2 linked regions of the Leptothrix cholodnii SP-6 genome follow. The protein of the gene in region 1 interacts with the protein of each later gene in a pairwise test. Links are inferred from orthologs where the notes say so. Each region holds a gene or a part of one and is shown in the gene's direction. Other genes may lie near its edges. The genes, in order: LCHO_RS02375 and trkA.

Evidence for each region.
Region 2: the proteins of LCHO_RS02375 (region 1) and trkA interact in binary tests that used the Escherichia coli proteins (3 or more experiments, as listed by UniProt). The link is inferred for Leptothrix cholodnii SP-6 from one-to-one orthologs.

What each region holds. Positions count from the first base shown.
Region 1 is NC_010524.1:503,520-519,507, forward strand. The notes cover bases 6,319-9,293. They hold LCHO_RS02375 (PTS sugar transporter subunit IIA), read left to right. Parts: upstream 6,319-7,558; coding sequence 7,559-8,029; downstream 8,030-9,293. Other genes in these bases: corA (magnesium/cobalt transporter CorA), read right to left, coding at 6,319-6,545; hpf (ribosome hibernation-promoting factor, HPF/YfiA family), read left to right, coding at 6,991-7,338; hprK (HPr(Ser) kinase/phosphatase), read left to right, coding at 8,088-9,065; fur (ferric iron uptake transcriptional regulator), read right to left, coding at 9,102-9,293. Also shown: LCHO_RS02330 (DUF1365 domain-containing protein), read left to right, coding at 1-503; LCHO_RS02335 (SAM-dependent methyltransferase), read left to right, coding at 577-1,842; LCHO_RS23100 (chalcone isomerase family protein), read left to right, coding at 1,986-2,513; LCHO_RS02345 (MFS transporter), read left to right, coding at 2,510-3,796; LCHO_RS02350 (DUF3833 domain-containing protein), read left to right, coding at 3,799-4,347; LCHO_RS02355 (SDR family NAD(P)-dependent oxidoreductase), read left to right, coding at 4,357-5,130; LCHO_RS02360 (nuclear transport factor 2 family protein), read left to right, coding at 5,127-5,576; more of corA, read right to left, coding at 5,583-6,318; more of fur, read right to left, coding at 9,294-9,533; LCHO_RS02390 (outer membrane protein assembly factor BamE), read left to right, coding at 9,642-10,190; dapB (4-hydroxy-tetrahydrodipicolinate reductase), read left to right, coding at 10,202-11,011; LCHO_RS02400 (MotA/TolQ/ExbB proton channel family protein), read left to right, coding at 11,024-11,725; LCHO_RS02405 (ExbD/TolR family protein), read left to right, coding at 11,707-12,147; leuS (leucine--tRNA ligase), read left to right, coding at 12,226-14,889; LCHO_RS02415 (LPS-assembly lipoprotein LptE), read left to right, coding at 14,886-15,458; holA (DNA polymerase III subunit delta), read left to right, coding at 15,468-15,988. UniProt on the Escherichia coli protein: Seems to have a role in regulating nitrogen assimilation.
Region 2 is NC_010524.1:4,554,830-4,565,154, forward strand. Bases 6,716-9,645 are described here. They hold trkA (Trk system potassium transporter TrkA), read left to right. Parts: upstream 6,716-7,437; coding sequence 7,438-8,853; downstream 8,854-9,645. Other genes in these bases: LCHO_RS20275 (PAS domain S-box protein), read right to left, coding at 6,716-7,205; LCHO_RS20285 (TrkH family potassium uptake protein), read left to right, coding at 8,874-9,645. Outside these bases: LCHO_RS22420 (hypothetical protein), read left to right, coding at 1-343; LCHO_RS22425 (serine/threonine-protein kinase), read right to left, coding at 356-1,987; LCHO_RS20265 (c-type heme family protein), read right to left, coding at 2,005-2,877; LCHO_RS20270 (hypothetical protein), read right to left, coding at 2,993-3,190; more of LCHO_RS20275, read right to left, coding at 3,204-6,715; more of LCHO_RS20285, read left to right, coding at 9,646-10,325. UniProt on the Escherichia coli protein: Part of the constitutive potassium transport systems TrkG and TrkH. May regulate the transport activity of TrkG and TrkH systems. Binds to NAD(+) and NADH.

The sequences.
Region 1 (15,988 bases):
TGCAGACCTATCCGCGCGTGCTCGGGTATGCCTTCAAGCCGGTCAGCTTCTGGTACGGCCACGCCGCCGACGGCCGGCTGAAGGCGGTGCTGGCCGAGGTCAACAACACCTTCGGCGAGCGCCACTGCTATCTGCTGCACGGCGAGCACCTCGCATTCGGCCGCGAGCTGCTGGCCGACAAGGTGTTCCACGTCTCGCCGTTCTGCGCGGTGCAGGGCGCCTACCGCTTCCGCTTCATGCAGGTGCCGGCACAGGGCGGCCAGCCGCCACGCCTGATCGCCCGCGTCGACCACGAGGACGCCGACGGCCCGCTGCTGCAGACCAGCGTTAGCGGCCAGCTCACGCCGCTGACCCGGGCCGCGCTGTGGCGCGCCTGGGCGGCGATGCCGCTGCTGACGCTGGGCGTGATGGCGCGCATCCACTGGCAGGCGCTGCGGCTGTGGCTCAAGCGCGTGCCTTTCCTGCACAAGCCGACACCGCCGAGCGCGCTGGTCAGCCGCTGAGCGCGGCGCCGTTCCGCTTTCCGTCACGCACGGCCATCCCGCCATTTCCCCACGCAGCCCCGGACCCTGAGCCATGCCCGACACCGCCACGACCCACCGGCCCCTGTTCTGCCCCGGCGCCCGCGTTGCCGCGCCGGCCGATCTTCAATCCGTGCTCAGCCGTGCGCCAGCCGCGGCGCGTGCCGTCTTCAAGCTGCTCGGCCGGCTCGAACACGGCACGCTCGAGCTGCAACTGCCCGACGGCAGCCACACCCGCATGGGCAGCGGCGCGGCGCCGCGTGCGGCCATCCGCATCGACGACTGGGCGGTCTGCGCGGCCACGCTCAAGTCGGGCGACATCGGTTTTGCCGAGAGCTACATCGCCGGCCACTGGGGCACGCCCGACCTGGCCGCGCTGCTGCGCCTGTTCATCGCCAACCGCGAGCGCATCGAATCGGTGATCTACGGCAAGCGCTGGGGTGGCCTGCTCTACCGCCTGCGCCACCTGTTCAACCGCAACAGCCGCGCCGGCAGTCGCCGCAACATCCACGCCCATTACGACCTCGGCAACGCCTTCTACCGCCGCTGGCTCGACGAGACGATGAACTACTCGAGCGCCTGGTTCGACGGCCGGCTCGACCAGCCGCTCGCGCAGGCCCAGCGCGCCAAGGTGCGCCGCGCCATCGACGAGGTCGGCGTGAGGCCCGGCCAGCGCGTGCTCGAGATCGGCTGCGGCTGGGGCGCGGTGGCCGAGTCGGTGGCGCGTGAACGCGGCGCGCACCTGACCGGCGTGACGCTGTCGACCGAGCAGCTCGACTACGCCCGCCAGCGCCTGGCCGACGCCGGCCTGGCCGAGCGTGCCGACCTGCGCCTGCAGGATTACCGCGACATCGCCGACGCGCCGTTCGATGCCGTGATCTCGATCGAGATGTTCGAGGCGGTCGGCCGCAGCTACTGGCCGTCGTATTTCGAGACCGTCAAGCGCTGCCTCAAGCCGGGCGGCCGTGCCTGCATCCAGAGCATCACGATCCGCGACGACCTGTTCGAGCGCTACGTGCGTTCGACCGACTTCATCCAGCAGTACATCTTCCCCGGCGGCCTGCTGCCCAGCATCAGCGAGTTCACGCGCGCCGCCGAGCGCGCCGGCCTGGTGGTCGAGCGCCAGCTCGCCTTCGGCCCCGACTACGCCGAGACGCTGCGGCGCTGGCGCGCGGCCTTCCTGGCGCAGGAGCGCGAGGTCATCGGGCTCGGCTTCGACACCCGCTTCATGCGCACCTGGGAGTTCTACCTGGCCTATTGCGAGGCCGCGTTCGACACCGGCAACACCGACGTCGTGCAGTTCACGCTGCGCCGGCCCTGAAATGAAACAGCCCTCACGCTCACTTCGTTCGCTGCCCCCCTCGGGGGCGCGTCAGTCCCTTGGGGCGGCCCGGCGGTACTGACATGAAACCCGCCTCACTCGCACGTCGTCGGTGCTTGGCTGACCTGGGTGCCGCTTGTGTCGTGTTGGCTGCCGCGCCTTCGCTGGCATGGGCCCAATCCGTCGACCCGGCCACCGCAGCGCCGGCCGAGGTGGCGAGCACGCTGACGGGCGCGCGGTTGCAGGGCCAGCTGCGTTTTCGCTGGTTCGGCCTGCACATTTACGACGCCCGGCTCTGGTCGCGGGAACGGGTGGCATCGGACGACTACGCCGGCCGCGAGTTCGCGCTCGAGCTGCAGTACGCCCGCAGCCTGGCCGGCAGCGCCATCGCCGAGCGTTCGATCGACGAGATGCGCAAGCTCGATGCCGTGAACGAGGCGCAGGCCACCGCCTGGCTGGCGGCGATGCGGGCGGCGTTTCCCGACGTCCAGGCCGGCGAGCGCATCACCGGCCGGCACCGGCCTGGGCAGGGCGCGAGCTTCTATTTCAATGGTCGCGCCACCCGCGAGATCGCCGACAGCGAATTCGCCCGGCTGTTCTTCGGCATCTGGCTGTCGCCGCGCAGCGGCTCGGCCAGCCAGCGCGCCGCCTTGCTCGGGCAGCCGGCGTGAACGCGGCGCAGCAGGCGGTGCCGTGGCGCGCCGGCCTCGGCTACGGCGCGCTCGGCCTGCCGCTGGCCTTCGTGGCGCTGCCGCTGTATGTGCTGCTGCCGCTGCACTATGCCGATCGCTACGGCGTGTCGCTCGCTGCGCTGGGCCTGCTGCTGCTGGCGGCGCGGGCCTTCGATGCGGGGGTCGATCCGCTGCTCGGGCGCTGGGCCGATCGGCTGCTGGCGGCCGGGCCGCGCGCCGCCTGGGCGGTGATCGGCGGCGCGGCCGGGGTGCTGGCGCTGGGTTTCGTCGCGCTGTTCTTTCCGCTGGTGCGGGGCGAGTCGGCGCTGCTGGTGTGGTGCGGCGTCGGGCTGCTGGTGACCTATCTCGCCTACAGCACCGCCAGCATCGTGCACCAGGCCTGGGGCGCGCGGCTGGGCGGCGGCGACGCGGTGCAGGCGCGCTGGGTGTCGTGGCGTGAAGGCGCGGCGCTGGCCGGCGTGATAGTGGCGAGCGTGCTGCCGTCGCTCGCCGGGCTGGGCTGGACGGCCGCCACGCTGGCGGTGCTGCTGCTGATCGCGTGGGCGATGCTGGGCCGCGTGCAGCGCGTCAGCGTCCCACGGCACGAGACGGCGCCGACTCCGCACGCGCCGATCTGGGCGCCATGGTCGCAGCCCGCCTTTCGCCGCCTGATCGGCGTCTACCTGCTCAACGGCGTCGCCAGCGCGGTGCCGGCCACGCTGGTGCTGTTCTTCGTGCGCGACCGGCTGCAGGCGCCGGCCTGGGAGGGCGCTTTCCTGGCCGCCTACTTCGCCGCCGGCGCCTTGTCGCTGCCGGTCTGGGTGCGCGTGATCTCGGCCTGGGGGCTGATCCGCAGCTGGGCCGCCGGCATGGTGCTGGCGGTGCTGACGTTTGCCGGCGCCTGGAGCCTGGGCGCGGGCGATGTCGCCGGCTTCATGCTGGTCTGCCTGGCCAGCGGGCTGGCGCTCGGTGCAGACCTGGCCGTGCCCGGCGCGCTGCTGGCCGGCGTGGTGCGGCGCAGCGGCTCGGGCGGCATCGCCGAGGGCGCGTATTTCGGCTGGTGGAACGGCGCGACCAAGTTGAACCTGGCGCTGTCGGCCGGCCTGGTCCTGCCCGCGCTCGAATGGGCCGGTTATCGCCCCGGCAGCACCGACGGCGAGGGCCTGCTGGCCCTGAGCCTGGCCTACGCCGTGCTGCCCTGTGTGCTCAAGCTGCTCGCCGGCCTGGTGTTGTGGCGATCTGCGCCGGCCATTTCCGCCGGCTCGTCAACGAAGGAAACCTGACCATGAATCCGCTGCGCTCGATCCGACGCCTGGGCCTGCTGTTCGCGCTGTGCACGCCGCTGTGGCTGGCCGGCTGTGCCTCGCCGCAACCGCAGGACTACGCCGATCAGACCCCCAAGCTCGACCTGCGCGAGTACTTCAACGGCGACCTGACCGCGCACGGCCTGTTCACCGACCGCTCGGGCGCCGTCAAGCGCCGCTTCACGGTCAAGATGAAAGGCACGTGGCAGGGCGACCAGGGCGTGCTCGAAGAAGACTTTCTCTACAGCGACGGCCAGACCGAGCGGCGCGTCTGGCGCCTCACGCGCGGCGCCGACGGCCGCTACACCGGCCAGGCCGACGACGTGATCGGCACCGCACAGGGCCAGGCCGCCGGCAACGCGCTGCGCTGGCAGTACACGCTGCGGCTGAAGGTCGACGACAGCACCTACGATGTGAAATTCGACGACTGGATGTTCCTGATGGACCGCCAGGTGATGCTCAACCGGGCGGCGATGAGCAAGTTCGGTTTCCACCTCGGCGACGTCACCCTGTCGTTCCACAAACCCTGAACCGATCCGATGTCCCTCAATCCCAAGCTCACCGACTGGCATGGCAAGGTGGTCTGGCTGGTGGGCGCGTCCAGCGGCATCGGCCGCTCGACCGCCGAGCGGCTGGCCGAACGCGGTGCGCGCGTGGTGGTGTCGGCGCGCAACGTGCAGGCGCTGCAGCAGTTCACCGACCGCTATCCGAAAAGCCTGGCGCTGCCGGTCGACGTCACCGATCCCGGCGGCCTGGCCGGTGCGGCCGATGCGCTGATGGCGCGCTGGGGTCGGCTCGATCTGGTGGTCTATTGCGCCGGTCACTACCGCGCCCAGCGCGCCACCAGCTTCGATCTCGACGAGATGCTGCGCCACGTGCAGATCAACTACGTCGGCGCGCTGCACCTGCTCGACGTCGTGCTGCCGATCCTGCTGAACCAGCGCAGCGGCCACATCAGCCTGATCTCGAGCGTGGCGGGTTACCGCGGCCTGCCGCAGGGCCTGGCCTACGGGCCGACCAAGGCGGCGCTGCACAACCTGGCCGAGACGCTCTACATGGACCTGCGTGATCGGGGCGTGGCGGTGTCGGTGATCAACCCGGGTTTCGTCGAGACGCCGCTGACGGCGCACAACGAGTTCCGCATGCCCGCGCTGATCTCGCCGCTGGCGGCGGCCGACGCGATGCTCAAGGGCTGGGCGCGCGGCGAGTTCGAGATCCACTTTCCCAAGCGCTTCACGCGCATCCTCAAGCTGCTGGGCTGGCTGCCGCAGGGCCTGTACTTTGCCGCGGTGCGCCGCGCCACTGGCCTGTGACGCCGCCGCTGCCGCGCCACGCCGATGTCCGGGTCGACCGGCTGGTGCGCTATTTCGAGTCGCTGGCACCGGCCGATCTGGACCGGCTCGACCAGATCTACAGCGCCGACGCCGCGTTCAAGGATCCCTTCAACGAGGTGCGCGGCATCGCGGCGATCCGGCCGATCTTCGAGCACATGTTCCGCACGCTGCGCACACCGCGCTTCGTGGTGCGCGAGGCGATCGGGCAGGGCGATCAATGCTGTCTGACGTGGGATTTCCTGTTCGTCGCGCCCGGCATGGGCGAGCGCGAACAGTGCATCCGCGGCGCCACCCACGTGCGCTTCGATGCCGCCGGCCGGGTCTGCCTGCACCGCGATTATTGGGACGCGGCCGAGGAGCTCTACGAGAAGCTGCCGCTGCTGGGCGCGCTGATGCGCTGGCTCAAGCGCCGCGCCGCAACCTGACGGCGCTCAGCGCATCCAGCCCTTGCGGCGGAAGTAGATCAGCGGCGCCGCCACCGATGCCACCATCAGCCCGAGCGCGAACGGGTAGCCCCAGCGCTGCGACAGCTCCGGCATGTGCGCGAAGTTCATGCCGTAGATGCTGGCGATCAGCGTGGGCGGCAGCAGCGCCACCGAGGCCACCGAGAAGATCTTGATGATCTTGTTCTGGTTGATGTTGATGAAGCCGACCGTGGCGTCCATCAGGAAGTTGATCTTGTCGAACAGGAAGGCGGTGTGCGAGTCGAGCGAGTCGATGTCGCGCATGATCTGGCGCGCCTCCTCGAACTGCTCGGCGTTCAACATGCGGCTGCGCATCATGAAGCTGACCGCGCGTCGCGTGTCCATCACGTTGCGGCGGATGCGGCCGTTGAGGTCTTCCTCGTGGGCGATGGCGCCCAGCGCCTCGCCGGCCGCGCGGTCGTCGACCTCCTGCTTGAGCACCCGGGCGCTGACTTTCTCGAGGTTGTCGTAGATGCCTTCGAGTGCATCGGCCGAATATTCGGCGTCGGCGTCGTAGAGCTTGAGCAGCACGTCCTTCGCGTCCTCGATCAGCGCCGGGATGCGGCGCGCGCGCAGGCGCAGCAGGCGAAACACCGGCAGATCCTCGGCGTGCACCGAAAACAGCACGTTGTTGTAGAGGATGAAGGCGACCCGCACGTTGCGCGGCGTGACGTCGTCGTCGATCAGGAAGTCGGAGCGGATGTGCAGCTCGCCGTTGTCTTCTTCGTAGAAACGGGCCGATTCCTCGAGGTCTTCGCCGACCACGTCGTCGGGGATGTGCAGGCCGAAGCGGGTCTGGATCCAGTCCTTTTCCTGCCGCGTCGGCGCTTCGAGATCCACCCACACGGGCGAAAGCGCCGCCATCGTGTCGGGCTGATCGATCTCTTCCTGGTAAAGCCGACCGCTGGCCAGCGTGAAGACGTTGAGCATGGAGGCTCCTGCGGCACGACATCGTTCCGATGTCGTCGGACCTGGGTGATGAGGGGAATGCGGGTACCCGTCTCACCCCCGGCCCAGACCACCATCGAGGTGGGCGTCGGGAGGGACGGTCACCGAGGGTGACAGCTGTCCAAGACTCGCTCCGGTCAACAAAACATCGGCAATTATTGCACCGGCTGTCGACGCCGCCACGGCCTCGGCCGACAGCGGCCGGCCTTGACGGGGACAAGTGGCGAGAAGGCGCCCGATGGCATCAGGATTGGCGTCAGATCAAGGTGTGAAGAGGAATCTGGCACGTCGATGACAGGGTGGCCCCGCCCGGACTTGTCAGCCTGCAGTGAAGAGGTCACACTGGGCTCGACCTAGCCGGAAACGGTTTTCCACTTTTGTCCCAGTGACCCAGCTCCCCCCACCCACCCTCTCGAATGGAGGACACATGAACCTGACGATCAGTGGTCACCACCTTGAAGTAACTCCCGCACTGCGCGAGTACGTACTCACGAAACTGGACCGGGTCACCCGGCATTTTGATCAAGTGGTGGATGTGAACGTGCTACTGACGGTCGAAAAGCTGAAGGAAAAGGAACGCAGACAGAAAGCGGAAGTGACCTTGCACGTCAAGGGCAAGGACATCTTTGTCGAGAGCGCGAGCGAAGACCTCTATGCCGCGATCGACCAATTGATGGACAAGCTCGATCGCCAGGTGGTGCGCCACAAGGATCGACTGCAGGACCATCATCACGAATCGCACAAGCGAACTGACGCCGCCGGCGGAGTCGTTTGATCGCTTCGCGATAACGCAAGACAGGGCCCCGCAAGGGGCTTTGTTCATTTCGGGAATGAATCGGTCACGCGGTGTTGCCATGCAGCAACCCGTGAACGAACCCCGACCCTTGAGGGGGAAGGCCTTGCCGTCGGACGGGGTGTGATTCCTATAATCAAATCTCCTTTGAATATCTGAAGCGCTCGCCAAGGCATCCCGCTCAAACCGGCGCTCGATCCAGATGAACCGTCTCGCCGCCATCCTGCCCGCCAGCAATGTGCTGGTGCAAGTGGATGCGTCCAGCAAGAAACGCGCATTCGAGCAGGCTGGCTTGCTGTTCGAGAATCAGCACGCGATCGCACGTGCCACCGTCACCGACAACCTGTTCGCGCGTGAGCGACTGGGCTCGACCGGCCTGGGTCACGGCGTGGCGATTCCGCATGGCCGCATCAAGGGTCTGAAGAATCCGCTGGCTGCGGTGCTGCGTGTCGCCCAGCCGATCGCCTTCGAGGCGCCGGATGACGAACAGGTCACCTTGCTGATCTTCCTGCTGGTGCCCGAGGCGGCCACTCAGCGCCATCTCGAGATCCTGTCCGAGATTGCCGAACTGCTGTCCGACCGCGAGTTGCGCGAACGTCTCAAGACCGAGCCTGATCCGGCCAAGGTGCACGAGATGATCTCCCGCTGGGAGCCGCTGAAGTCCGTCGCCTGATGCCGTTGCGTCAGCGCGGCCGGATGTCGACACCGAGCGCCGTTGTCGGAGTGCGTGCTTGAAACCGACCGTCATCAGCGCCGATGCCCTGTTCGACGCCCATCGTGCGGCGCTCAAGTGGGAATGGATCGCCGGCCACGCGCACCCCGAGCGGCGTTTCGATGAAGTCGCCGTGCGCGATGCGCAGTCTGCAGCCGATCTGGTCGGCTACCTCAACTACATCCATCCTTACCGCGTGCAGATCGTCGGTCGCCGCGAGGTGCGTTACCTGCAGCCTGGCGACGCAAGTGGCGACAACCCGGTCGAACTGCAAGAAAAGCGCATCTCGCGCATCGTGACGCTCGAGCCGCCGGTCCTGGTGGTCGCCGACGGCTGCACGCCGCCCGACCGGCTGGTGGCGATGTGCGAGCGGGCCGACATCCCGCTGTTCTGCACCGAGGACTCCGCCGGCCACGTGATCGACGTGCTGCGCGGCTACCTCAGCCAGCATTTCGCCGAACGCACCTCGCGTCACGGCGTGTTCATGGACATCCTCGGTCTCGGCGTGCTGCTCACCGGCGAGTCGGGCCTGGGCAAGAGCGAACTCGGCCTGGAACTGATCTCGCGCGGCCACGGCCTGGTGGCCGACGACGTGGTCGATCTGTTCCGCGTCTCGCAGGCCGCCATCGAAGGGCGCTGCCCCGAACTGCTGCGCAACCTGCTCGAGGTGCGCGGCATCGGCCTGCTCGACATCCGCGCCATCTTTGGCGAGACGGCGGTGCGCCGCAAGATGCGGCTCAAGCTGATCGTGCACCTGGTGCGCAAGGAAACGCTCGACCGCGACTTCGAGCGGCTGCCCTACGAGCCGCTGTTCGAGGACATCCTCGGCATGCCGGTGCGCAAGGTCGTGATCGCCGTCGATGCCGGCCGCAACCTGGCCGTGCTGGTCGAGGCGGCGGTGCGCAACACCGTGCTGCAGCTGCGTGGCATCGACACCTACCGCGACTTCATCCAGCGCCACCGCGACCTGATGGACAGCGGCGACTCCGGTCTCTGAACTGCGCGGCGGACCGGGCGCGTGACCCGGAGAACGTCACTTCGAGTGACGGTGCGGGCAGGCGTCCTTGGTGCAGTGGGCGTAGAGCGCCAGCGAATGCTCCTGCAGCCTGAAACCGCGTTCGGTGGCGATCTCGCGCTGGCGCAGTTCGATCTGCGGGTCGAAGAACTCCTCGACCCGGCTGCAGTCCATGCACACGAGGTGATCGTGGTGCTGGCCCTCGTTGAGTTCGAAGATCGACTTGCCGCTCTCGAAGTGGTTGCGCGACAGGATGCCGGCCTGCTCGAACTGCATCAGCACGCGGTAGACCGTGGCCAGGCCGATGTCCGAGCCGTCGGCCAGCAGCAGCTTGAACACGTCCTCGGCCGTCATGTGGCGCTCTTGGGCGCGCTGGAAGATCTCAAGGATCTTGATGCGCGGCAAAGTGGCCTTCAGGCCCGAGCTCTTGAGTTCATCCGCGTTGGTCATGGGGGGCAGGAAAGGGTCTGGAACGGGGCGCGCTGGCTGGGCCTCGCTAGAATCCGCGCATCATATCGGCATGTGCCCCCCATCCTGGCACCGGCAAAAAATACCACCATGGCTCTCGTGTCCAGGCTTTTTGCGCGGTCCGCAACCGGTGCGCTGACGTTGCTCGCGCTGGCGGGCTGTTCCACCAACACCGACCGCAATCTCCTCGGCGTCATCACGCCCTACCGCATGGAAGTGGTCCAGGGCAACGTCGTCACGCAGGAGATGGCCGCGCAACTGCGCAACGGCCTGACGCGCGAGCAGGTGCGCTCGCTGCTCGGCTCGCCCTTGCTGATGGACATCTTCCACGCCGACCGCTGGGACTATGTCTTCACCATCCGCCGCCAGGGCACCGCGCCCCAGCAGCGCCGCGTGACGATCCTGTTCGACAAGGACCGTGTCGCCAGCTTCGAGGCCGCGCAGCTGCCGTCCGAGCGCGAATTCGTCGATTCGATCGACGCCAGCAAGGTCGAGCGGCGTGCCCAGCCGCTGGCCTTGAGCGACGACCAGTTGCGGGCCCTGCCCTTGCCGCAGCCGTCCAAGGCCGCGGCGCCGTCCGTCGGTGCCAGTGGCCCGCTGCGCAACTATCCGCCCCTCGAACCCATCCTGGCTCGCTGAGCCCTGCGCCGATGACCGCTACCCTTCCTATCGCCGTGGCCGGCTGCACCGGCCGCATGGGCCACATGCTGATCGAGGCCGTGCTCGCCGCCGACGACTGCCGCCTGGCCGGCGCGCTCGATCGCCCCGGCAGCCCCGCCGTCGGACACGATGCGACGGCCTTCCTGGGCCAGGCCTCGGGCGTGCTGGTGGCTTCGGATCTGCACGCGGGTCTCAAGGACGCACGCTTCCTGATCGACTTCACCCGCCCCGAAGGCACGATGGCCCACCTCGCGGTGTGCCGTGAGCTGGGCGTGAAGATGATCATCGGCACCACCGGCTTCACCGACGAGCAGAAGGCACAGATCGAAGCCGCATCGAACGACATCGCCATCATGATGGCGCCCAACATGAGCGTCGGTGTCAACGTCGTGCTGCGCCTGCTCGACATGGCCGCGCGCGCGCTCGACCAGGGCTACGACATCGAGATCGTCGAGGCCCACCACCGCCACAAGGTCGACGCCCCCAGCGGCACCGCCTTGAAGATGGGCGAGGTCGTCGCCGCCGCGCTCGGCCGTGACCTGAAAGACTGCGCCGTCTACGGCCGCGAAGGTGTCACCGGCGAACGCGACCCGTCGACCATCGGCTTCGCCACCGTGCGTGGCGGCGACGTGGTCGGCGACCACACGGTGATGTTCATGGGCACCGGCGAGCGCATCGAGATCACGCACAAGTCGTCCAGCCGCTCCACCTACGCGCAGGGCAGCCTGCGTGCGGCGCGGTTCCTGGCCGGTCGCTCGCATGGCCTGTTCGGCATGGACGACGTGCTCGGCCTGGCCTGACCACGCCGCGCCATGAACGGGCTGCAACAGATCTGGTCCGAAGGCGATGCGGTCAGCCGCGGGGTCGCGCTGCTGCTGCTGGCGATGTCGGTGAGTGCCTGGGTGCTGATCTTCTGGAAGAGCTGGGTGCTGGGCCGCGCACGCCGCGATCTGGCCGTGGTCGTGCCGGCCTTCTGGCGTGCGCCCGACCTCGACGCCGGTCAGCGCCTGCTCGCCAGCCGTGACCGCGAACAGCTGCTGCTGCCGCTGCTCGACGCCGCGCTGCGCCCGGTCTCGGCCGACACGCTCGAAGCCGGCACGCACACCCAGGCGCAGCTGACGCGCCGCCTGCGCGACGCGCTGCACGGCGTGCTGGCACAGCTGCAGCAGGGCCAGGTGCTGCTCGCGTCGGTCGGTGCCACGGCGCCGTTCATCGGCCTGTTCGGCACGGTCTGGGGCATCTACCACGCGCTGCTGGGCATCTCGGCGGCGGGCAGCGTCAGCATCGACAAGGTCGCCGGCCCGGTCGGCGAGGCGCTCATCATGACCGCCGCCGGCCTGGCGGTGGCGATCCCCGCCGTGCTGGCCTACAACCTGTTCGGCAAATGGGTCGGCGCCTGCGAGGCCGATCTCGAAGGCTACGCCCATGACCTGCGCGAGATGCTGGTCGAGCAGGCCGGCCTGACCCCGCGCCATCCGCCGGCCGGCGAGGAATCATGGCCTTCGGCCGGCTAGAGCGCCGCAGCCTGCCCCAGCCGATGAGCGACATCAACATGACGCCGCTGATCGACGTGATGCTGGTGCTGCTGGTGATCTTCATGATCACCGCGCCGCTGATGAGCGCCAGCCTCAAGCTCGACCTGCCACGCGCCGACGGCGCCGGCCCGGTCAACGAGACGCCGCAGTCGGTGTCGATCGCGCTGCAGGCCAACGGCGCGCTCTACATCGGTGACGAGCGGCTGGAGCCGGCGGCGTTCGCGCAGCGCCTGACCGAGATCGGCCAGCGCGGCGGCACGCCGCCCGAGGTCCAGCTGCGCGCCGACCAAGCCGCGCCCTACGGCCTGGTGGCTCGGCTGATCGGCCAGCTGCAGACGGCCGGCCTGAACCGCATCGCCTTCGTCACCGAGCCCGGCGCGGCCGCATCGGGCCCGCGCTGACGACGATAATCCGCCTCTTTCGCCTCCCAGGCCGGCCGCCCGATCGGGTCGAACCGGCCCCGACGTAGTGCCCGCGCCATGAACGAAAAGTACGATCCCGCCGCCATCGAATCCGCCGCCCATGCGCAGTGGGTCGCGGCCGATGCCTACCGCGTCGACGAAAACGCCCGCGACAGCCAGGGCCAGCTCAAGCCCAAGTTCTACGCCTGCTCGATGCTGCCGTACCCCAGCGGCAAGCTGCACATGGGCCACGTGCGCAACTACACCATCAACGACATGCTCACGCGCCAGCTGCGCATGAAGGGCATGAACGTGCTGATGCCGATGGGCTGGGATGCCTTCGGCCTGCCGGCCGAAAACGCCGCGCTCAAGAACAGCGTGCCGCCCGAAAAATGGACGCGCGAGAACATCGCCACCATGAAGGGCCAGATGCTGGCGATGGGCCTGGCGATCGACTGGAGCCGCGAGGTCGCCACCTGCGACCCGACCTACTACAAATGGAACCAGTGGCTGTTCCTGAAGATGCTCGAAGCCGGCATCGCCGAGCGCCGCACCCAGGTCGTCAACTGGGACCCGGTCGACCAGACCGTGCTGGCCAACGAGCAGGTCATCGACGGCCGCGGCTGGCGTTCGGGCGCGCTGGTCGAGAAGCGTGAGATCCCGGGCTACTACCTCAACATCGTCAAGTACGCCGATGAGTTGCTCGGCGCGGTGGCCAATCCGGAAGATCCGAACTACCTGTCGGGTTGGCCCGAGCGCGTGCGCCTGATGCAGGAGAACTGGATCGGCAAGAGCGAGGGCGTGCGTTTCGCCTTCCCGCACCAGATCGCGGGCGCCGACGGTGAGCTGATCCAGGGCGGCAAGCTCTACGTCTTCACGACCCGCGCCGACACCATCATGGGCGTGACCTTCTGCGCCGTGGCGCCGGAGCATCCGCTGGCTGCACACGCCGCGGCGACGAACCCGGCGCTGGCCGCGTTCATCGCCGAATGTGCGCATGGCGGCACCACCGAAGCCGAACTCGCCACGCAGGAGAAGAAGGGCCTGCCCACGGGCCTGTTCGTGACGCACCCGCTGACGGGCGCGCAGGTCGAGGTCTGGGTCGGCAACTACGTGCTGATGAGCTACGGCGACGGTGCCGTGATGGGCGTGCCGGCGCACGACGAGCGCGATTTCGCGTTCGCCAAGAAATACGGCATCTCGATCCGGCAGGTCGTGCAGGCCGAAGGCCAGACCTTCAGCCTCGACGGCTGGGCCGACTGGTACGGCGACAAGCAGCGCGCGGTGTGCGTCAACTCGGGTCTGCTCGACGGACTGCCGTACAAGGAGGCCGTTTCCAAGGTCGCCGAACTCGTCGGCGCTCAGGGCCTGGGCGAGAAGAAAACCACCTGGCGCCTGCGCGACTGGGGCATCAGCCGCCAGCGTTACTGGGGCACGCCGATCCCGATCATCCATTGCGACGATTGCGGCTCGGTGCCGGTGCCCGAGAAGGATCTGCCGGTCGTGCTGCCGATCGACTGCGTGCCCGATGGCAGCGGCAATCCGCTCAAGAAGCGCACCGACTTCCTGAACGTCGCCTGCCCCTGCTGCGGCAAGCCCGCGCAGCGCGAGACCGACACGATGGACACCTTCGTGGACAGCTCGTGGTACTTCATGCGCTATTGCGACGCCCGCAACAGCGAACAGATGGTCGCCGGCGGCACCGACTACTGGATGCCGATGGACCAGTACATCGGCGGCATCGAACACGCGATCCTGCACCTGCTGTACGCGCGCTTCTGGACCAAGGTGATGCGCGACCTGGGTCTGGTGAAGGTCAACGAACCCTTCACCAAGCTGCTCACGCAAGGCATGGTGCTCAACCACATCTACTCGCGCCGCACCGACAAGGGTGGCATCGAGTACTTCTGGCCGCACGAGGTCGAGAACGTGTTCGACGCCGGCGGCAAGGTCACCGGCGCCAAGCTCAAGAGCGACGGCTCGGCGGTGGATTACGGCGGCATCGGCACGATGTCGAAGTCCAAGAACAACGGCGTCGATCCGCAGGACCTGATCAACCAGTACGGCGCCGACACGGCCCGGCTGTTCGTGATGTTCGCGTCGCCGCCCGAGCAGACGCTGGAGTGGAACGACGCCGGCGTCGAAGGCGCGCACCGTTTCCTCAAGCGCGTGTGGGGCTTCGGCGTCAAGCAGGCCGAGTTGCTGAAGGGCGCGACCGAGGTCGGCGCCGAGCTGTCGGGTGATGCCAAGGCGCTGCGCCGCGAGGTGCATCTGGTGCTCAGGCAGGTCAGCTACGACTACGAGCGCATGCAGTACAACACGGTGGTCAGCGGCTCGATGAAGCTGCTCAACGCGCTCGAGGCCTACAAGCACGACGGCAGCGCCGGCAGCGCGGCCGTGTTGCGCGAAGGTTATTCGGTGCTGCTGCGCGGCCTGTATCCGGCCTGCCCGCACATCACGCATCACCTGTGGTCCGAACTCGGTTATGCCGCCAAGCTGGGCGACCTGCTCGACGCGCCGTGGCCCGAGGTCGTCGAAGCCGCGCTGGTGCAGGACGAGATCGAGCTGGTGCTGCAGGTCAACGGCAAGACGCGCGGTTCGATCAAGGTGCCCGCCGCAGCCGACAAGGCCGCGATCGAGGCGGCCGCTGCGGCCAGCGCCGAGGTTGCCAAGTTCGCCGACGGCAAGCCGATCAGGAAGTTGATCGTGGTGCCGGGCCGCCTCGTCAACGTGGTGGTGTGAGCACGGCCCCGTTCGATCGCGCGCCGCGCCGGCGCCTGCTGGTGCGGGCCGGTGCGGCCGGTGCGGCCGGTGCGCTGCTCGCGGCGCTGGCGGGCTGCGGCTTCCAGCTGCGCCGCCCGCCCGAGCTGCAGCTCAAGCGCATCCATCTGAAGGGTTTCGATCGCTATTCGTCGATGGCCGACGAGTTGCGCCGCCAGCTGCGCCTGAGCCCCGGTGCGCAGCTGGTCGAAGCTGCCGGCGAGGCCGACGCGGTGCTCGAAGCGATCGTCGACACGTCCGGTCGGGTGGTGGCCGCCTCCACCGCCGCCGGTCAGGTGCGCGAGCTGACCTTGCGCGCCGCCTTGCGTTTCCGTGTGCTGGACGCTGCCGGCCGCGAACTGCTCGGCCCGACCGAACTCGCCCAGAGCCGCGACATGAGCTACGCCGAAAACGACGCGCTGGCCAAGGAAAACGAGGCCCAGCTGCTGTTGCGCAACATGCATGGCGACATCGCCAACCAGGTGCTGCGGCGCCTGGCCGCGCTGGCACCCGCTGCCGCGCCGGCCTCGGCCGCGTCTGCCGCTCGCTGAGGCCGCGCCGTGCAACTGCGCTCCGATCAGCTCGGCGCCGCCCTGCAGCGCGGCTTGCGCCCGCTCTACGTGATCCACGGCGACGAGCCGCTGCTGGCGCAGGAAGCCGCCGACCTGATCCGCGCCGCCGCCCGCAAGGCCGGCCACACCGAGCGCAGCGTGTACACCGTCGCCGGTGCGCATTTCGACTGGTCGGGCCTGCTCGGCGAGGCCCAGGCGCTGAGCCTGTTCGCCGACAAGCGACTGATCGAGATCCGCATCCCCGGCGGCAAGCCCGGCAAGGACGGCTCGGAGGCGCTGCAGCGTTACGTCGAGACGCTGTCGGACGACAACATCACGCTGATCGTGCTGCCGCGGCTGGACCGCACCCAGCTCGCCAGCGCCTGGTTCACCGCGCTCGACGGCGCCGGTGCGAGCGTGCGGGTCGACCCGATCGAGCGCCGCGCGCTGCCGCAGTGGATCGCCCAGCGGCTGGCGGCGCAGCAGCAGCGCGTCGAGGACGGCGAGCCCGGCCAGCGCTGCCTGGCGTT
Region 2 (10,325 bases), 4.1 Mb from region 1 along the record:
CCAGGAACAGGAACTGGCGCAGACCCGCGATCAGCTCAGGCTCCAGGATCAGGCACTCACCGGGACGCGCGAGCAACTGAAGACGCAAGAGCAGCTGCTGGCCCGCACACGCGAGCAGATCAAGGCTCACGAGCAGGCCGTGCCGAGTGTGCGCGAGCAACTCCAGGCGCAGGAGCAGGCGCAGGTCCGGACACTCGAGCAGCTGAAGTCGCAAGAGCAGCTCCAGCTGCAGATCCGCGACCAGCTGAAGACGCTGGATCAGATCCAGGCCCGGACGCACGAGCAGCTGAAGGCCCAGGAGCTGGCGCAGACCCGGACGCGGGATCAGCTCAAGCTGCTTTGAACCACCGCGTCGTCAACGCAAGCCCGCCAGCGCCTGACCGACCCGCTGGCGCTCGCCCTCGTCCTGCAGATGCGCCAGCACGCGCTGGACGAACAGCTCGCCGCTGTCGCAATCCTGCGCGGCACGCCGGGTCAGCACGCGGGCGATCGGGCCGAGGCGCTCGCTCAGCAGCCGGGTGGCCTGGGCGATCAGCGCATCGGACGGCGGCTGTGGCGGGACCGGCAGCTCGCTGGCGCCGAAGCCGCTGGCCGGGCCGGCCGCCGGTGCACCGCGGCCACCCTCACCGCTGCTGCCCCCGCCGGTGATCGATGCAAAGCTCGGCTCCAGGCCGCTGGCCGCGAAGCCCGAGCCCGGGCCGCCGGGGCCGAAGGCCGATGCGCGGGCGCGTGTCGACGGGTCGCCGTCGGGGTGGATGAAGCGTTCGCGCACGGCCCCGTCGGCCAGGTGCACGGCCAGGCGGCTGCGCAGGCTCTCGACGTCCGAACACTGGCGCGCCGCGCGCGTGACCAGCACCCGGGCGACCGGGCCGACATGGCGCGCCAGTTCGGCCTCGATGCGGGTGAGCATGGCGGGATCCCAGCCCGGTGGCGCGAGGGTCGTGCCCGACGCGGGCGGTGGCTGCGCAAAGCCGAGTGGCTCGGCGTATGAGCCACTCAACGCACGCGGCTGCGGCGTGCCGTGCGGCTGGGCCTCGGCACCGAAGGCGCTGCTCGGGCTGCCGGTGGCGGTGCCGTAACCCTCGGGCATCGGCAGGCCGACGCGCCGCACGCTGGACGCCGCCCGCACGACGGTCTGCTCCGAGATCGTCGGCGGCGCCGGTGCGGTGGCCGCGCCGAGCAGGTCCTGCATGAACAGCGCGGCGCTGGCGTAGCGGGCGTCGCGCTGCTTGGCCAGCGCGCGGCGCACGATGGCGTCGTACCAGGGCGGTCGCGCCGGCGCCAGCGCCGAGGGCGCAAGCGGCGTCTGGTGCATGACCTGGTACATCACCGCATCGGGTGCGCCGATGAACGGCAGGCGCCCGGTCAGCAGCTGGTAGAGCAGCACGCCGGCGGCCCAGAGGTCGACGCGGCGATCGATCGGGCCGTCGAGGTACTGCTCGGGCGCCATGTAGTGCGGCGTGCCGATCAGCACGTTCATCTGCGTGAGGTCGCTGTTCTCGATGCGGGCGATGCCGAAGTCGTTGACCTTGACCCGCCCGCGCGGCGTCACGATCAGGTTCGAGGGCTTGATGTCGCGGTGCCAGACGCCCATCTCGTGCGCGTGTTCGAGCGCCTCGAGCAGCTGCACCATCACGCTCAGGATGTCGGCGTCGGTCAGCGCGATCTTCTGCTGCAGGAAGTGCGCGAGGGTCTGGCCCTCGACGTACTCCATCGCGATGAAGGCCACCTCGTCCTGCTCGCCGTATTCGTAGACCGCCACGATGCCCGGGTGCAGCAGCCGCCCGGCCGCCTGCGCCTCGTTGCGAAAGCGCGCCGCCGCCTTGGCCTGCGGGTCGGCGTAGGTGGCGCTGTGCTGCTGGATGGTCTTGATCGCCACCGGGCGGCGGATCACCGGGTCCTCGGCCTTGTAGACCACGCCCATCGCGCCGCGCCCGAGCACGCCGGTGATGCGGTACTTGCCCAGCTGCGCGGGGTAGGCGTCCATGCGGGCCGGCCTCGTCGTCAGGCGTCGAGCAGCTTGAGCGCCTCGACCATGCTGCGCCGCATGCGGGCGAACGACGCGGCCAGTTCGGCCACCTCGTCGCGGCCCTTCTGCGCGAACTCGGGCGCGTTCATGTCGCCCAGGCTGACCTGGTTGGCCAGCGCCGCCAGCCGCGTGATCGGCCGCACCACCAGCAGCCACAGCATGCCGTTGAGCACCAGGCCGACCACCACGAAGACGCCGGCCACCGCGGCCAGGTAGACCTTGAACGCCTCGTCGGCGCGCTGCAGCGGCAGCGCCATCGGCACCGACACGATCTGCGCGCCGACCACCTCGTTGAAGTTCCAGCCGAAGCCGTTGGCCGGGCCGTAGCGCTCGATCATCGGCCGCGGCGCGGCGTCGACCGTGCTGTGGCAGCGCAGGCAGGCGGCGTCGGTGATGCGGATCGGCCGGGCGATGTAGAGCGCGCGGCCGGTGTCGGGCTGGCGCTGGCCGATGTATTCCTTCAGCTCGGCGCGGTTGCGGAACTGGTTGACCACGTCGACCTCCCAGTCGACCGCCCGGTCCCGCGGGTTGGTGGGGTTGAGCGTGGCTTCCTTGTAGCTGTAGTCGGGATAGGTCTTGTGCAGCGCGGCGATCACCTCGGTGGCGGCAAAGGCCGGCACCGACTCGGGCAGGAAGCTGTATTTCATCTGCGTGTCGAGCAGCGGGCGGATGTGGGTGGAGGTGTAGCTGCGCACCGCGATGGCCTTTTCCATCAGCAGGCGGGCGCGGTCGATGACCTCGTCCTGGGCCTGCTGCTGCAGCAGGTTGCGCAGCACGTAGGCACTCACGCCCAGGCCGGCGGCGAACACCAGCACGAAGATCAGGTTGAACTTCCAGAGCAGCTTCATGACGGGGCCTCCGCTGGCGGGCGCATCGGCGCACGAGACCCAGCGTCCCACCGGCGACGGGCTTACAGCCAGTCACCAAGGTCACATCACGATGCGGGCGACGCGGCCGGCGTGATCAAGGCCCGTGCAGGCGACCCCACACGATCACCGCCACGAAGATCCCCACGATCAGCAGCCAGGTGCGCGCCGCGTCGGTCCAGCGGCCGTGCCGCCAGCGCGCGTGCAGGGCCAGCACGAGCAGCAGCACGGCCACCAGCGCCAGCAGCGTGTAGGCCGGGTTGCCGGGCAGCAGGGTCGACAGCGGCAGGTTCACGGCAGCCCCCGGTTCAGTCCAGCGCCGCCTGCAGCGCCTGCACCAGCGCCAGCAGCTCCTCGTGGAGCTGGCGGGCGCGCGGCGCCAGTGCGGCGACGTCGCCGGTGGAATGCAGCTCCTGCTCGAACTGCACCAGGTGCTGCACCAGCCGGCGGGCACCGAGCGTGCCGCTGGCGCCGCGCAGCGAGTGGCAGGCCGCCGCCCAGCGGGCCGCGGCGCCGGGCTCGGAGGCATCGAGCAAGGCCGGCTCGCCCTCGCCGTAGCGCTTGACGAACAGCCCGAGCACGCGCACCAGGGTCGAGAACTGGCGGCCGACGTTGTTCAGGCCCAGCGCCAGATCGAAGCCCTCGACCGTGTCCAGGCGCTGCTGCAGCGGCAGGCGCGGCGGCGGCGGTGACGCCACGGCTTCGGCGGGTGTCCTGACCAGCGGCAGCCAGCGCAGCAGCGTGGCGTAGAGCGTGCCGGGATCGACCGGCTTGGCGACGTGGTCGTTCATGCCGGCGTCGAGGCAGGCCTGGCGGTCTTCGCTGAAGGCGTTGGCGGTCATCGCGACGATCGGGATGGCGCGGCCGAGCCGGGCGCGGATCGCGCGGGTGGCGGCGATGCCGTCCATCTCCGGCATCTGCATGTCCATCAGGATCAGGTCGTAGGCACGCGAGCACGCCAGCTCGACCGCACTGGCGCCGTCGACCGCCGTCTCCACCACCAGCCCGACACCCTGCAGCAGCTCGTTGGCGACCTCCTGGTTGATCGGGTTGTCCTCGGCCAGCAGCACGCGCTGGCCGGCGTGGCGGCGCAGCAGCTGGGCCTCGCCCTGGCCGGGCGGCGCGGGCTCGGCGCTGCGTGTGGCGCTGCGGCTGCGCAGCACGCGCATCAGCGTGTCGTGCAGCGCCGAGGCCGTGATCGGCTTGACCAGCACCGCGTCGGCCTGCACGCCGCGCGCCTGCTGCCACATGGCGGTGTTGTTGAAGGCGGTGACGAGGATGGCCGGCGGCATGCCCGCGCCCAGCAGCTCGCGCAGCTGGCGCATGGTCTCGATGCCGTCGAGCGGCTCCATGCGCCAGTCGATCAGGAACACGTCGTAGGGCCGGCCGGCGCTGATCTCGCTGCGCACGCGCTGCAGCGCCGCCGTGCCGCTGTCGAGCGGATCGATCCGCAGGCCGAAATGCTGCAGGCGGTCGCCGATGGCGCTCAGCGCCTCGGGCAGGTCGTCGACCAGCAGCGCCCGCAGGCCCTGCAGCGGGACCGCCGAAGCCCGCTCGCCGGCCTCGGCGGCGCGGCCCAGCCAGGCGGTGAACCAGAAGGTGCTGCCGACGCCCGGCTCGCTGCGCACGCCCATCTCGCCGCCCATCAGCGTGACCAGGTGCTGCGTCAGCGCCAGGCCCAGGCCGGTGCCGCCGTGGCGGCGGGTGGTCGAGGCGTCGGCCTGCTCGAAGGCGTTGAACAGCGACCCGAAGCGCTCGGGCTCGATGCCCTCGCCGGTGTCCTGCACCTCGAAGCGCACCTGCACGCGCTGGCGGTCCTCGGCCAGCAGCTCGCCACGCAGGCGCACCCAGCCGGCGTGGGTGAACTTGACGGCATTGGCGAGCAGGTTGATCAGCGCCTGCGACAGCCGCGTCGGGTCGCCGCGCAGGTGGCTGGGCAGGCGGTCGGTGTCGAGCACCAGCTCGAGGCCTTTTTCGTTGGCCGATTCGCCCACCAGCTCGAAGGCCCGCGACAGCACCTCGTCGAGGTTGAACTCGGTGTCCTCGAGCACCAGCTTGCCGGCGTCGATCTTGGACAGGTCGAGCACGTCGTTGATGATCTGCAGCAGGTGCTTGGCGGCGCTGTCGATCTTGCCGAGCCGCTCGCGCTGCAGCGAGTCGCGGGTGTCGCGCGCCATCAGGTGGGTGAGGCCGATGATCGCGTTCATCGGCGTGCGGATCTCGTGGCTCATGTTGGCCAGGAAGGCGCTCTTGGCGCGCGTGGCGCCCTCGGCCTCGATCGCGCGCGCCGCCAGCTGGGCGTTGAGCGCGGCCATCTGCTGCTCGGCCACCTTGATCTCGGTGATGTCGGACACCACCACGATGAAGCCGCGCACCTGGCCGTCCTGCCGGTCGGGCACGTAGGCGATCAGCGTCTCGCGCAGGCTGCCGTCGGTGTGCGGCAGGGCGCGCTGGAGGCGCGGCGACTCGCCCCGCAGCGCCGCCCGCATGGACGGCTCGTTGCGCCGGAACATCTCGTCGCCGATCAGCTCGCGCGCATGCAGTCCGACCACCTCGTCGGGCCGCAGGCCCCACCACTCGAGGTAGGCCGCGTTGGCGAAGCGGCAGTACAGCTGCGGGTCGAAATAGCCCACCAGCGCCGGCACCGCGTCGGCGACGTTGCGCACGAACTGCTGCTGCTCGCTCAGCGAGCGATTGACCTCCTCGAGCTGGCGGGTGCGCTCGGCCACCAGCACCTCGAGGTGGCAGCGGTAGCGCTCGAGCTCGGCGGCGTCGTGCAGGCGATCGGTGATGTCCTGCTGCACCGCCACGAAGTGGGTGACGCGGCCGCGCTCGTCCTGCAACGCCGAGACCACCGCCGCGGTGGTGTATTCGCTGCCTTCCTTGCGCCGGTTGATCAGCTGGCCGCGCCAGCGCCGGTCGCGTGCCAGGGCCTCGCCGATGCCCTGCAGCAGCTCGGGCGTCGTCTGCGGCGACAACAGCGAACGGGCACTGGTGCCGAGCAGCTCGGCGCGGCTGTAGCCGCTGTCGTGCAGCAGGGCGTCGTTGACGTACTCGATCTTCGATTCCAGATCGGTGACGACCACGTTCGCCGGGCTCTGCTCGATCGCCAGCGCGAGCATGCGCAGCAGCTTGTCCTTCTCGCGCAGCGGCCGCAGGTCGAGGTAGCTGGCGACCCAGGCGACCACCTCGCCGCGGGCGTCGCGCACCGGCCCGATGTTGGCCGCCAGCGGGATCACCGTGCCGTCGCAGGCCAGGCGGTCGAGCGGGCCCGAAAACCGGCCGAGCGTCTTGAGTTCGACGATGCCTTCGGCCTGTGCCTGCAGGGCGGCGGGATCGGGCGGCGTCAGGCAGCTCACGTGGCGGCCCGCGAGGTCGCTCGGCGCGTAGCCGAGCAGCTGCGAAAACGCCGGGTTGACGTAGCTGATGTGGAACTGCGCATCGGCCATCAGCAGCGGCTGCGAGGCCTGCCGCAGCGCCTCGCTGAACAGCCGGCGCTCTTCTTCGGCGGCCTTGCGCGCCTGGATGTTCTCGACCACCGAGATGAAATGGTCGGGCTCACCGTCGATGCGCCGCACCAGCGACACCGTGAGCTGGATCCAGAGCAGGCTGCCATCCTTGCGGACATAGCGCTTCTCGAGCGTGTAGGTCGAGATCTCGCCGCGCAGCAGCCGCCCCACCTGGTCGAGATCGGTTCGCAGGTCGTCCGGATGCGTGATGTCCTGGAAGGTGCGCGCCAGCAGTTCGTCGGCGCCGTAGCCGACGATCTCGCACAGCTTGCGGTTGACCCGCAGCCAGCGGCCGTCCGGCCCGACCAGCGCGATGCCGACTGCCGCCTGCTCGAAGGCGGCCTGGAAACGCCGCTCCGATTCGGTCAGGCTCTGCCGGGTGGCGGCGAGCTGGCGCAGCTGCTCGGCCTCGCGCCGGCGGGTGCGCTGCAGGGCGTGGCTCAGTGCGCTGGTCAGCAGGCCGCTGGCCACCAGCATGCCCCACTGCAGCACGTCCGACGCGGCACCGCTGGCCAGGCTTTGGGCCGGCGGGATGAAGAAGAAGTAGGTGCAGGCCGCGGCCGACGCCGTCGCCACCAGCCCCGGCAGGAACCCGCCCAGCAGCGCGCTGAGGAGGATCGGGAACATGAACAGGATCAGCAGCGGCCGATCGCCGAAGGTCACGGCCAGACCCTGGCGCAGCCACAGCGCAGCCAGGCACAGCAGCACCGCCAGGGCGCAATGAAGCAGCGTCCGCGCCGACGGGCCAGCCGAAGCCGCGCGCAGCGTCGCCGGGTTCTCAGATCCTTGCGGGAGATCCATCGAGGCGCATTCCTGGTTACACAGACAAGAGACGGCGCCTCCACGACACCGTGCCATCGGTCGGAGGGTATTTGAATTCACGTCGGGCCGCCGTGCGCCGGGCCGCAGGACGGAATTGATCCACGTCAACGGCATCGCAGGGCGACACCGGCCGACCCGCCGGCGCGACGGCATCACCCGAAGATCACGTCGGCGCAGCGATCGACCGGCCCGGCCTGCCTATCATGACTGCATGAACATCATCATCCTGGGGGCCGGCCGCGTCGGGGAGAGCGTGGCCGAGAGCCTGGTCTCCGAGCGCAACGACATCACCGTGATCGACACCGATCCGGCCCGCCTGCGGCTGCTGCAGGACCGGCTCGACCTGCGCGGCGTGACCGGCAACGGCATCCAGCCCTCGGTGCTCGAAACCGCCGGCGCGCGCGACGCCGACATGCTGATCGCCTGCGCCCCGGCCGACGAGACCAACCTGGTGGCCTGCAAGGTGGCGCACGAGCGCTTCGGCATCCAGACCCGCATCGCCCGCATCCGCTCGCCCGAGTTCATGGCCGGCACCGACCTGCTCGGCACCGGCGGTTTCGCGGTCAACGAGGTGATCTGCCCGGAAGAATCGGTCACCCGCTACATCCGCAAGCTGATCGAATACCCCGAGGCGCTGCAGGTGCTCGAGTTTGCCGACGGCGCGGCCAGCCTGATCGCGGTGCGTGCGGTCAGCGGCGGGCCGATGGTGCGCCACATCATCTCGGAGCTGCCGCAGCTGGTGCCGGGCGTGGCGATGCGCTTCGTGGCGATCTACCGGCAGACCGAAGACCACGCCGACGAGCGCGTGGTGTGCGACGGCCGCACCCGCATCGAGCCGGGCGACGAGGTCTTCGTGCTCGCCGCCACCCGCGACATCCGCCGCGTGCTCGACGCGCTGCGCCGGCGCGACGAGCCGGTGCGCCGCGTCATGATCGCCGGCGGCGGCCGGGTCGGGCTGCGGCTGGCACGCGAGATCGCCGACGACTGCCGCATCAAGCTGGTCGAGAGCGCCGCCGCGCGCTGCGAGTACCTCACCACCCAGGTCGCCGACACCGTGCTGGTGCTGCACGGCGACTCGACCGACGAGGACCTGCTCGAACGCGAGCAGATCGACGAGACCGACCTGTTCGTCTCGCTCACCAGCGACGACGAGGACAACATCATGGGCTGCCTGCTGGCCAAGCGCATGGGCGCCAAGCGGGTGCTGGCGCTGATCAACCGGCGTGCCTATGCCGATCTGGTGCAGGGCACGCAGATCGACATCGCGCTGTCGCCGGCGCAGACCGTGATCGGCGAACTGCTTGCGCACGTGCGCCGCGGCGACATCGAGGCGGTCTACAGCCTGCGCCGCGGCGCGGCCGAGGCGCTGGAGGCGGTGGCCCGCGGCGACCGCAAGACCTCGAAGGTGGTGGGCCGGCGCATCGACGAGATCCGGCTGCCCAAGGGCGCCGAGATCGGCGCGCTGGTGCGCGGCGAGCCCGGCGCGGACAACGAGCGCGAGGTGATCATTCCGCACCACGACACCGTGATCGAGCAGAACGACCACGTCATCGTCTTCCTGCCGCGCAAGCGCATGGTGCGCGAGATCGAGAAGCTCTTCCAGGTCAGTGCGACCTTCATGTTCTGACCCCCTCCCGGAGAGTTTCGATGCGCAAGCTGCTTGGCGTGCTGCCGGTGCTCGGCGTGGTGCTGGTGGTGTTCTGCCTGACGATGCTGGTGCCGCTGGCGTTTTCCTGGGTGCAGGACGACGGTGCCCAGTTCGACCACCTGCGCGCGATCGCCAGCACGCTGGCCTGCGGCATCGTGCTGCGACTGCTCGGCCACCGTTATCAGCGCGAACTGCAACCGCGCGACGGCTTCGTGCTGGTCGCGCTGGTCTGGACGGTGCTGCCGGCCTTCGGCGCCTTGCCGCTGTGGCTGGCGATCGACGGCCTGAGCCCCACCGACGCCTATTTCGAGGCGGTGTCGGGCCTCACCACCACCGGCGCCACCGTGCTGACAGGCCTGGAGCGGCTGCCCGTATCGATCAACGTGTGGCGCTGCCTGATGGTGCTGATCGGTGGCATGGGCATCGTGGTGCTGGCGGTGGCCGTGCTTCCGTTGCTGGGCGTGGGTGGCGCCCAGCTCTTCAAGGCCGAGTCCGCCGGTCCGATGAAGGACGAGAAGCTGACCCCGCGCATCGCCGAAACCGCACGCGGGCTGTGGAGCGTCTACTTCGTGTTCGCGGTGGCCTGCTGCCTCGCCTACCGCTGGGCCGGCATGGGCTGGACCGACGCCTTCATGCACATGTGCAGCACGATGGGCCTGGGCGGTTTTGCGGCCTACGACGCCAGCTTCGGCGCCTTCGACTCGCCCCGCATCGAGGCGGTCGCGATCGTCTTCATGCTGCTGGCGGGTATCAACTTCGCGCTCTATTTCATGGCCTTCAAGCGCCGCAGCCTGCGCGGCCTCTGGCGCAACATCGAGGTGCGTGGTTACGTGATCCTGATGTTCGGTGCGGTGATGTTGATCGCGGCCTTCCTGGCCACGCACCAGGTCTACCCCACGTTCGGCGAATCATTGCGGCATGCCGCCTTCAGCGTGGTCTCGGTGGCCACCACCACCGGTTTCGCCACCGTGGACTACGCGCTGTGGCCGGCCTTCGCCCCGGTGCTGATGCTGCTTCTGTGCGGCTTTGCCACCTGCGCGGGCTCGACCGGCGGCGGCATCAAGCTGATCCGTGCGCTGCTGCTGATGAAACAGGCCCAGCGCGAGCTGATCCGCATCGTGCATCCGCGCGCGGTGGTGCCGGTCACGCTGGGTGGCCAGGTCGTGCCGCAGCAGGTGCTGATCTCGGTGATCGCCTACATGCTGGCCTATGGCGCGGTCACTCTCATCGCTTCACTCATGCTGCTGTTCACCGGGCTGGACATGGTCAGCGCCGTCACCGCGGTGATCGCCTGCATCAACAACACCGGGCCCGGCCTGGGGCAGGTCGGCCCCTCGGGGAACTACCAGGGCCTGAGCGACGTGCAGACATGGATCTGCAGCGCCACCATGCTGCTCGGCCGGCTCGAACTGCTGAGCCTGCTGGTGCTGTTCACGCCGACGTTCTGGCGG